3 regions of the Agrobacterium sp. DKPNP3 genome follow, and region 3 is predicted to be linked to each of the others. Evidence: riboswitches for the same ligand, from Rfam matches in the RefSeq annotation. Region 3 holds a riboswitch; each other region holds the start of a gene.
The links. Region 3 has a riboswitch for thiamine pyrophosphate ahead of thiM (hydroxyethylthiazole kinase). Riboswitches for the same ligand answer to the same signal wherever they lie in the genome.
Positions count from the first base shown of each region.

Region 1 (3,590 bases), on a different contig from region 3:
AAGGAGCGCAAGAAGGCCAAGGAGAATGGCGGTGAGCGCAATTTGCAAGACAGACAGCGCGATCGCCCGCTGCGGATCGAAATCGAACCGCAGGGCCTGATAGATCGCCACCTCAAGTGTGGTGGCGGCCGGTCCGCCGCCCAGCAGCAGCACGAGCGTGAAGCTGGTCGCGCACAACATGAAAACGAGGCCGGCGATGCCGGGCATGACCCGAGCGACCGCTGGCCATTCGATAAAACGGAAAGTCGAAACCGGCCCCATGCCGAGACTTGCCGCCATGCGCCAATATTCGCCCGGAATCCGCTCCAGCGTCGCCAGCATCAGCCGGATCGAAAGCGGAAGATTAAAGAACACATGGGCGATGAGGATGCCGGAAAGACCGTAAATGCTGAACGGCTCGTCAAGGCCGGCGGACGTCAGGACGGTGTTCAACAACCCCTGCCTGCCCCAGATGGTGATAATGCCGAAGGCGCCGACGATGACAGGCAGCCCCATCGGCACCGCCATCAGCCTGATCACCCAGATCCGCCCGGGAAAGGCCCGGCGTCGGCCAAGCGCCAGCGCTACCGGCAGCCCCAAGACAATGGAAAAAACCGTAGAGAGCGTTGCCTGATATAGTGTGAAACGCAGGATACGCAGCGTATAGGGATCCATCACCCCGGCGGCCGATCCTCCCGCATCGAAGGTAAAAAGGGCTGCGACAGCGAGCGCCATGAACAGGAAAACGGCGGCAAAAGCCGCCGTTCCGAGGATGATCGACCGTCGATAATCCCGACGCAACATCATGCGGAAGCGTGCCTCTTGCTCAGTTCATGCTCATGGCGGCAAGCCATTCGTCGATCCACACTTTGCGGTTCTTCGCCACCTCTTCCGGATCCATCAGAAATGTCTTCTGCGGCACCACAAGCTTTGAAAACGCCTCCGGCAGCGGCTTGGAGGTGGCCGCGGCCGGCATCATCCAGTTGTTTTCGGGAATGGCATCCTGAAAGCCCGGCGTGAGCGTGAACGCAAGGAACTGCTTTGCCAGCTCCTTGTGCGGCGCATTTTTGAGAAGGCCGGAAACCTCTATCTGGATGTAGTGACCTTCAGAGAACGGCGCGGCTTGGTACCGATCAGTTTTTTCAGCAACCATGTGATAGGCAGGAGAGGTCGTGTAGGACAGCACCATCGGCACCTCACCCTTGGTGAATAGGCCATAGGATTCTGACCAGCCCGGCGTGACGGTCAAAATGCGCTTTTTAAGCTTCGCCCAGGCTTCAGGGGCCTTGTCGCCATAGACGGACTTTACCCACAGCAGCAGCCCAAGCCCCGGCGTGGAGGTGCGGGGGTCCTGAATGACGATTTTTTGCGAAGGATCCCCTTCCACCAGCTCTTTCAGGCTTGCCGGCGGTATCTTGACGGTCTGCGTGTCGTAGATGACGGCGAAGTGACCATAGTCATAAGGCACAAAGACATCGTCCTTGTAACCGCCCGGCACCTTGGCAGCCGAGGCGTCAATTCCGCTGACATCAAAAAGCCCGGTCTGTTTGGCTTCCGCGATGAGATTTGTGTCGAGACCAACCACGACATCGGCTTTGGACCCAGTGCCTTCGAGCTTTAACCGGTTGAGCAGCGCGACACCATCCGCCACACCGACGAAATTGACCGTGCAGTTGCAGACCGTCTCAAAAGCTTCCTTCACTTTAGGGCCTGGACCCCACTCCGAAACAAAGCTTTCATAGGTATAAACAGTGAGCTCTTGTTTGTCCTGCGCCTCAGCAAAACCGAGCAGAAGCAGCAAAGCGACGATGACAGAATTCGGAAAAAAACGACGGCGCACGGGCATCTCCTCAAACAAAAAGGGAAATAGCCGCCTGTCCAAAAGCCGTCTAATCCCTCCGCCGGTATGAACCGGATCAGGTTCTTCGGGTTGGCAAGCCTCTCAGCCTTCTGCACAAAAGCGCACAAGACACCCCGTTAGATCAAGATGATGGTGTAGTCCCCTCGCCTTATCTTGGCAAGATGGCTCGTCTCAGCCCTGCTGCGTCATATGCACGAGTTCCCAGACATGCCCGTCGGGATCCTGGAAGCTGCCGGCATACATGAAGCCGTGGTCCTGAACCGGCTTCCAGCCGTTGCCACCAGACGCGAGGGCCGTTGCGATCATCCGGTCGATTTCCTCGCGGCTGCCGGCGGAAAGACAGGTTAACACCTCGGTGCTGCTTTTGGCGTCGGCAATCTCACCGTTGATGAAATCGCGAAAACGCTCTTCCTGAAGAAGCATCACGAAGATGTTCTCTTCTACGATCATGCAGAGCGTGCGGTCGTCGGAATATTCCGGATTGAAGCTGAAACCGAGTGCCGTGAAGAAGTTTCTCGATACTTCGATGCTCTTGACCGGCAGGTTGACGAAAATCATGCGCATTTCAGACCTCCTCCATGAAGAGCGGGCATAGAACGTCAATTCCGCCTGTGTGTCAAAGCGCGGATGGACCAGTTACGCTGCATCAGCCCTCCAGCTCCTCGCGCAGCATCTCAAGCTCCAGCCATTCCTCTTCCATGGCCTCCAGCTTGTCACGCAGCTTTTCCATTTCCTGCGCCAGTTTGTTGAAGGTCGTCTGGTCCTTGGCAAAGAGTTCCGGGTCAGCCATACGCTGTTCCCGTTTTGCGATCTCTTCCTGGGTCTTCTCAATCTCCTTCGGCAGATTTTCGAGCGCGAATTTCTGCTTGAAGGAGAGTTTACCCTTCGTCTTTGCAGGCTCCTGCGATGCCGAGGCGGAAGATGACGCTTTCGCCTTTTCCTGCTTCTCCGCCTTGCGCTTTTCGTCCGCAGCACCCTTGCGCTGCGCCATCATGTCAGAATAGCCGCCGGCATATTCGATCCAGCGCCCGTCAGGCTGGTCGGGATTAACAGGCGCGATCGTGGAGGTCACGGTGCGGTCGAGAAAATCGCGGTCGTGGCTGACGAGGATGACCGTGCCGGAGAAGCCGGCAACGATTTCCTGCAGGAGGTCGAGCGTTTCGATATCGAGATCGTTGGTGGGCTCGTCGAGGATCAGAAGGTTGGTCGGCCGCGCCAGAATACGCGCGAGAATGAGGCGCGCGCGTTCGCCACCGGACAGGTTGCGAATGGGCGTGCGGGCCTGTTCCGGCTGGAACAGGAAATCTTTCATGTACCCCGTCACATGCTTCAACTCGCCGTTAACGAGCAGGTTTTCCCCGCGGCCATCGGTCAGATAATGCGCGAGCGTATCGTTCGGGTTGAGATCCTCGCGCTTCTGGTCGAGCGTCGCGATCTCCAGATTGGTGCCGAGCTTCACCGTGCCGCTATCCGGCTCGAGCTGGCCCGTGAGCATCTTCAGGAGCGTCGTCTTGCCGGCACCGTTGGGGCCCACGAAACCGATGCAGTCACCGCGATGGACACGCAGCGAAAACGGCGCGACGATGACGCGCTCGCCATAGGCCTTGGTGATGCTGTCGGCCTCGATGACGAGCTTGCCGGACTCTCGACCCTCCGTCACGGTTGCCTGGACGGAGCCCTGCGGCCCCTTATGGCCGCGATATTCCGCGCGCATTGCCTGAAGCTCGCCGACGCGACGCATGTTGCGCTT
Region 1 covers NZ_JBQYSN010000023.1:3,436-7,025, forward strand. Annotated here, with positions in the region: gene thiP (thiamine/thiamine pyrophosphate ABC transporter permease ThiP) at 1-786, opposite strand, end outside; gene thiB (thiamine ABC transporter substrate binding subunit) at 806-1,819, opposite strand; TPP riboswitch at 1,856-1,966, opposite strand; gene ACUTJJ_RS09045 (VOC family protein) at 2,012-2,404, opposite strand; gene ACUTJJ_RS09050 (ABC-F family ATP-binding cassette domain-containing protein) at 2,487-3,590, opposite strand, start outside.
Region 1: another riboswitch for thiamine pyrophosphate. It lies ahead of thiB (thiamine ABC transporter substrate binding subunit); the one in region 3 lies ahead of thiM (hydroxyethylthiazole kinase).

Region 2 (3,590 bases), on a different contig from region 3:
AGTTTGCCCCCAAAGCGTTTGGAGACAGAACTTAGAAAAAGACCGTTGAAAGGCAGTTTCGAAGGATAACTAATTTTCGATAAATCTAATTTCCTAAATAACTAAATGTCGATCCGATAAGCCTTCCGCTATGCTGGTCATCACCCGGTCAGGCGTGGCGAGCTGATCGCCTTCTTAAAAAGCGCCGACATGGCCTCGCTGATACCCTGCGAGGGGCTGACTTCGAAAAACAGGCCAGGGGAGGCGCAGGCTTGCATGCGTGGGCCGATCTCCGTTTCGAATGGTGCGATCCAATTATCGTAGTGCTGATTACCAGGAAGCGGCAGATACGTTGTGTAAAGCACGGCAATACGGAAGCCTTGTTTTTTGAGGTTGTCGCACAGCTTGGTGTCTATGGGTTCCTGGCAGCGTCCATTCCAAATCTTTTTCTTGGTACATGCGGCTTTTGCAGCATCGGCCACGCCATCCGACACGAAGAAAAGGATTTTTTCAGGTGTAGCGGAACTCGCGCCATTTCCCGACGTTCCCATCTTCGGTATTATCCTCGTCAGTGCACGGTCGAAATTCGTATGCTGGTCGCTTTTATAATTGTGGCCTGGAACTGACATCAACTCAATTCCTCTGATCTTTTTTTTGGCCGCCTGCAAATCCGAGGTACGCGAGACAATCTCCGGAAGGTCCTTGTTAAAAAAGGCATCCTCTGCTGTCTTTCCGAAAGTGTAGACAGCAATGCGATACTGATCAGGTTTTTTGCGCGTGTCCTGAGCTGTGTCCATCAAACTCGCAGTCGCCTTTGCAACCACGTCGATGCGCGTCGTCGCGTTGATGTATCCCTTCGCCTGCGGATCCTTGTTTTTGAGCCGGAAATAGCTGCTGTTGGGATCGGAAGATCCGTCCGCCAACGTGACATGGCAGGCGAACTGACAACCGAGGGCGGCTTTCATCGTTGCCACATCGGCGGGCGTTGCGCCGACGCCCATGGAAGGCGAGTTGTCGAGCAGCAGATAGAAGTCGGTATAGGTTTCCGTCTCATATTTGGCAGTTGCGTTGCCGGAGACAGTCAGGAAATCCTTTCCCAGGACTCTGGAGAGCGTTGTATTAAGCGAAGCCTTAAAACTCAATGACGATTCGATCACGGTGTTATTCTTCTTCACCTGTATATCGAGCTCCAATAGGCGATATTCCGGGTTCCCCCGCTGATTGCTGTGAAAAAAAGCTTCAGCCTCTTCCTTTCCAACCGAAACGACGCCGTTGCTGGCCATTCGCCGTGCAGCCTCGGCACTGGCTGAACTTTCCGCAACCACGGCCAGAGCCGCAGAATCCGCTGCCATCTGAAGATCGGATTTCACGCTCATGGCTCGAACGACATCCAGCGCAACGCCGGCGGATCCGATGATCGGTATGATCAGCAGAGCACTCAGAATCGCAAAGTTTCCAGACTTGTCCCGCCAGATGTTTTTCAAGATCAGCTCCGAATTATCAGAATTCGGATGAGGTTTATTTCAGTGTCGTTGCGATATAGTTTATCTATATAACTAATTACCAATAAATCCGATATTACTAATAACTATATTTAAGTAATATATAGAAGACCCATGATCTGTCGGCGGAGCCGTTGACATTTTTAGATCATGTCTTACAAAACAAGCTCTTCCGAGGGGAGCACCTGACGGTGCTGAGATGGCGACGAGCCGGACCCTTGAACCTGATCCGGGTCATGCCGGCGTAGGAACGGAACTGTCGCGCCTTCAAGGGGCTGCCCATTCTCTTCTCCGCTATGCTTGATCTATGTGATCGTCACATCTGGAGACGACGATGACGCTGAACACTTCCTCCCTTCGCACGTGGTGCGTTTGCGTCTGAGGACCGGCTCATGCGTGCCACCCATGCGCTGAATGGTGTCGGTCTTCTGCTGCTTCTCTGGCAGGCGGGAACATGGCTGCTTGCGCCGCCGCGTTATATTCTGCCACCGCCCGCCGATGTCGCCGCCGCCTTTTGGCGACAGCCCGGTTTCCTGTTCGGCCAGGCCATGGTGACATCAGGCGAAATGGCGCTCGGTCTCGCGGCAGGCGTTGCCGCTGGTATTCTCGTTGCCTTCACGATTGCGGCCACCCCGCGCTTTGGGCGGCTTGTCTGGCCCATGGTTCTGGTCTTACAGGCCTTTCCGGTCTTCGTGCTCGCTCCCATCCTTGTCCTTTGGTTCGGCTTCGGCATGGCCTCGAAAGTCGTGATGACCGCGGTTATCATCTTCTTCCCCGTCGCTTCGGCTTTCACCGATGGCCTCAACCGCACGGACCGCGCCATCCTCGACGCCGCCTCGCTGACACAGGCGAGCCATTGGCAGATCCTCACACGGCTGCGCGTGCCACTGGCAGTGCCCTCGCTGATTTCGGGCTTGAGGGTCGCCGCACCACTCGCCCCGCTCGGCGCCGTCATCGGCGAATGGGTGGGCGCATCGGCGGGACTTGGTTTCGTCATGATCCAGTCCAATGCCCGTATGCAGACAGATACCATGTTCGCCGCCATGCTCATTCTGGCCGTCATGGCCGTGCTGCTCAGGCTGATCGTCGACCGGGCGACAGCCAATCTGGCCCCCTGGGCCAAGGAAACAGAACACACCATTCCATTCAGATATTTCCGGAGACTGTCGGCACCATGAAACGAACGCTTCTTTCCATCGCCATCGCCGCGGCAAGCGTGCTTGCGCCCATGCAATCTGAGGCCGCCGAGAAGCTGACTGTGTTGCTTGAATGGTTCGTTAACCCTGATCATGCCCCGATGGTGATAGCCAGGGAGCGCGGCCTGTTCACCGAGGCCGGGCTGGAAGTGGAACTGGTGCCGCCAGCCGATCCCTCCGCAGTGCCGCGCCTCGTCTCGGCGAAACAGGCCGATATCGGCGTACATTACCAGCCGAACCTTTATCTCGACCACGAAGCCGGCCTGCCGCTCGTCCGTTTCGGCACGCTGGTGGAAACACCGCTCAACACCGTTACGGTTCTCGCCGATGGGCCGATCAAGAGCCTGAAGGACCTGAAAGGCAAAAAGGTCGGTTTTTCCGTTTCCGGGTTCGAGGATGCGATGCTGAAGCGCATGCTGGAGAAAGACGGGCTGACGAAGGACGATGTCGAACTCGTCAATGTCAATTTCTCACTCTCGCCATCGCTGATCGCCGGCAAGGTGGACGCCACGCTTGGCGGTTTCCGCAATTTCGAACTGACTCAGATGAAGCTAGAGGGCCATGAAGGACGATCTTTCTTTCCCGAAGAAAACGGGGTGCCTGCCTATGACGAGCTGATCTTCGTCACTCATCGCGACCTCACCAAAGACAGCCGCCTGCCGCGTTTTCTTTCTGCTGTCGAACAGGCCGCGATCTACATTACCAACCATCCGCAGGAGGCCTGGCAACTCTTCATCAAGGCCTATCCGAACCTTGATGACGCGCTGAACAAGCAGGCCTTTTTCGACACGCTGCCGCGTTTTGCGAAGCGCCCGGCAGCACTCGACCGCACCCGATACACCCGTTTCGGCGCCTTCATGCAGCAGATGCAGCTGATCAAGCAGGCCCCCGCAGCGGAGGATATTGCCGTGGA
Region 2 covers NZ_JBQYSN010000036.1:22,258-25,847, forward strand. Annotated here, with positions in the region: gene ACUTJJ_RS12130 (pilus assembly protein) at 1-1, opposite strand, end outside; gene ACUTJJ_RS12135 (TadE/TadG family type IV pilus assembly protein) at 141-1,463, opposite strand; TPP riboswitch at 1,647-1,749, shown strand; gene ACUTJJ_RS12140 (ABC transporter permease) at 1,874-2,659, shown strand; gene ACUTJJ_RS12145 (ABC transporter substrate-binding protein) at 2,656-3,590, shown strand, end outside.
Region 2: another riboswitch for thiamine pyrophosphate. It lies ahead of ACUTJJ_RS12140 (ABC transporter permease); the one in region 3 lies ahead of thiM (hydroxyethylthiazole kinase).

Region 3 (3,590 bases):
CGCTATAGCGCATGAAAATGTTGCCTCGGCCTATGGCCGGAACCGATGTGGAGCGTACCCACCTTGGCGACATAGGCTTTGGCAGCCGCCATCGCTTGGCTGAGTTGCCCCCCCGTTGGCGAGTTCGACGGCGAGCGCGCTGGAGAGGGTGCAGCCAGTGACGCGCGTATTAACTGCCTGAACTCTCGCTGCCTCGAACCAGACCGTGCTGGATGGGTCAGAGCCGGCGATCGAAAGAATGTCGCATATCACCCTTTGACCTTTCTGATTCGTTCCGCGATAAGCGCAGCCTCTGCGCGTGGATCCGGCCTGCCACATATGGCCGAAACGACTGCAAGCCCTTGGGCGCCCGCTCTAAACACCTCATCAACATGCCCGGCTTTCAGGCCTCCGATCGCCACCGACGGGACCGGGCATATTGAAATTAACCTGGCCAATCCGTCTAAGCCGATTGGCTGCTTGTGATCAGGCTTGGTCGGCGTTCCGAAGACAGGACCGATGCCGGCGTAGTCGACGAGATCGACGTCCACTGCGGCAGACAGCGTTTCCGTCTCGACGGAGAGGCCAAGGATCATGGAAGGGCCGATCAGTCTGCGGGCTCTGCGCGCATCCATGTCCTCCTGACCGATGTGCAGACCGTCGGCGCGGATAGTGATCGCCGCCTCGACGTCATCGTTAACTATGAGTAATGCGCCGGTGCCCGCCAGCGCTGCCTTCAGCGCGTGGCCGGTTTCGATTATCGCCGCCGTGTCGGCGTGCTTGTCGCGCAATTGCACGATCGTTGCGCCACCGGCTACCGCGGCGCGGGCCGTCTCTACCATGCCGACTTCGGCGCAGAGATCAGGATCGAGAACGAGATAGAGCGAGAGGTCGAAGCTTTTCATGCCGCACGAATCCTTGCCTGTCTGTCGAGCGTCGGGCCATCAAGGGCGGAAAGCGCGTCAAGGAAACGCCACGCAAAGGAGCCCGGGCCATCCGCTTGGCGCGCCGCGTTTTCGCCTGCCACTGCGAAGATGGTGAGCGCCGCGACAGAGGACACAAGCGGATCGGTCGGGAAAACCGCCGCTAAAGCACCAACGAGGCAGGTGAGTGAGCATCCCAGCGCCGTGACTGCAGGCATGAAACGCGACCCACCTTCGACAACGAAGGCCCGCTCGCCATCGGTAACGAAATCGATCTCGCCAGTGGCAGCGACGACCGCCCCGTGTGCTTTCGCGAGGATGCGGGCAGAGGACTGCGCTTGCTCTACCGGATCGCGGCTATCGACGCCTTGCCCGCGACTGGTGCCACCGGCCAAGGCAATGATCTCGGAAGCGTTGCCGCGAATGATAGTCGGGCGATGGGCCAGTAGCGCATCGACCGCCTGGCGTCGGAAACTCGTCGCATAGTGCGCCACAGGATCGAGCACCCAGGGCTTTCCAGCACGGTTGGCGGCATCTGCGGCGCTGCGCATGCCTTTCATCCAGCCTGCTGACAGCGTGCCGATGTTGATAGTCAATGCGCGGGCGATGCCTGCGAACTCGCTCGCTTCTTCCTCGGCATGGACCATGGCGGGAGAAGCCCCGGCGGCGAGCAGCACATTGGCGGCGATGTTCATTGCCACGAAATTGGTGATGTTCTGGACGAGCGGCGGATCGGCGCGTAGCGCCGTCAGTAGGCTTCCGGGCGAGGTCTGCTGCATGTTGCTCCTTTCGAACGGAGCAAGACGCGGGAGCGGAACGCAAAAGCCTGCGAAGATCCCGAGCGACTCCCTCCGCCAGCATTATCTGGTTCAGGTTCCAAGGGTACTTCTCAGCCCGCCTTTCGACGAACGCCCCTGTCTCTCAATGTGTTCGTTGTTGCAGAGAACCGAACGATTGTCACTTTAAAAAGCAGCCAGCCCGGCTGGGACTCAGCGAGTTATTGCAAGCTGGTTTATGTTGCTTCTTCATGATTGAAGTATGATTCCGACGACTCGGATTTCCCAGCGAGGAAGCTATAAATAGGATCGGGTTAGATCTCCTCAGGAAAAATCCTGCGCTATTTCTTTGCAAGGTTAGCGAGCATATCCTTGTGTGCAAGGCTGTGCATTTAAGTGCGTTGACTTCATGTGTCGTGGAAAACCGAGGCTAGCGTCCACGCTCTGCGCCCCCGTTGACCTGAATGATCTGCCCAGTGATATGTGCAGCCTCAGCAGAGGCAAGCCACCCAATCGTATGAGCGATATCTGCGGGGATGCCGGCCCGGCCGTTCATCGTTTCGGCAATCTTGGCCTGATGCAGCGCATCAGACAGAGCTGTACCAAAGAAGCCCGTCTCGGACACATAGCCGGGCGCAATTGCGTTGACCGTGATGCCTTTGCCGCCCAGCGACTTGGCAAGATCGAAACAGTAAGGATGCAGGGCTGCCTTGGCACCACCGTAGCAGCCATTTCCTGAGCCGCGATAGGCCGCGATCGAGCTCAGGAGAATGATGCGTCCTCCCGGAGACCGCAATTGTGGCAAAAGAGCTTCTGTGAGAAGGACAGCGGCAAGCGTGTTGTTGCGGAAATTGTCGTTCCAGCGGCGGGCCACACCCGCCAATCCGTCAGCATAGGTTTCAGCCGGAAATTGACGCAGCACGTGACCGCCCGCAGCGTTGACCAGCACGTCAAGGGTCGTAAGCCGGTCCGATAGATCAGCTTTAATGGCCTCAACCTCCGGCGCGTTTCCAAGATCACCCGCAATCACCAAGACATTCGGTGCCTGCGGAAACTCGCGCGCAATTGCAGCTGCGGCATCCTCCAAAACGGACTTCCTTCGGCCAATGATGGCCACTTGCGCACCGCGTTCCGCAAAATATCGCGCCGTCGCCAAACCGATACCGCTGCCGCCGCCGCTGATAACAACTGTTTTGGTCATGATGTAAGCTCCGTGGATGAGGTCGATTTGGTGTTCAGCCAGACCGGCGGCGATGATCCCAGTTTCGGGGCGGGAAGATCCCAGCCCATTGTGACGCCATCAATTGCAGCAGGCGGTCGCAAACGCCGCGCCGGTCCCCAACCGGTGCGCTCGATTGCATCCGACAAGTCTTCCTGCTGTTCTGGCAAGAACGCCGTCGTATCGGCGGATTGGTGGCCAGCGGACACCAGCAATTGTGCGGTGCGTGCCAGCGATGCGCGGGCTTCGAGGACGCGCCCGGTGCGCAGTCTTTCGGTCAGGCCTCGAACTACCGCGGCGGCCATCAAGTAACCTGTCCCGTGGTCGATGGATTGTCCGGGCAACGGCGTCGGGCGATCACGACCCATCAAACGCATGCCAGTATCGGCGATCCCGGTACTCATCTGAATGAGACTGTCGAAGCCGCGTCGTCCTTTCCACGGACCTGTCCAGCCATAGGCGTCAAGGCAGACGTCGATCAAGTTGGGATTGATTGCCCGACGCTGTGCCGGATCGAAGCCGAGGTCTGCCAGCGCCCCCGGTCGGTAGCCATGGACGATCACGTCGGCCCCGGCGATCAAATGGGAAAGTCGGTCGCGCCCTTCTGCGGTCTTCAGGTCAAGTCGCGCGCAGCGTTTGCCAAGGACAACTTCTGGGACCGTCCCGGGCTCCTCCCATCCAAAGGGATCGATC
Region 3 covers NZ_JBQYSN010000013.1:32,513-36,102, forward strand. Annotated here, with positions in the region: partial or broken gene ACUTJJ_RS06010 (bifunctional hydroxymethylpyrimidine kinase/phosphomethylpyrimidine kinase) at 3-201, opposite strand; gene thiE (thiamine phosphate synthase) at 249-884, opposite strand; gene thiM (hydroxyethylthiazole kinase) at 881-1,681, opposite strand; TPP riboswitch at 1,732-1,828, opposite strand; gene ACUTJJ_RS06025 (SDR family NAD(P)-dependent oxidoreductase) at 2,109-2,879, opposite strand; gene ACUTJJ_RS06030 (CoA transferase) at 2,876-3,590, opposite strand, start outside.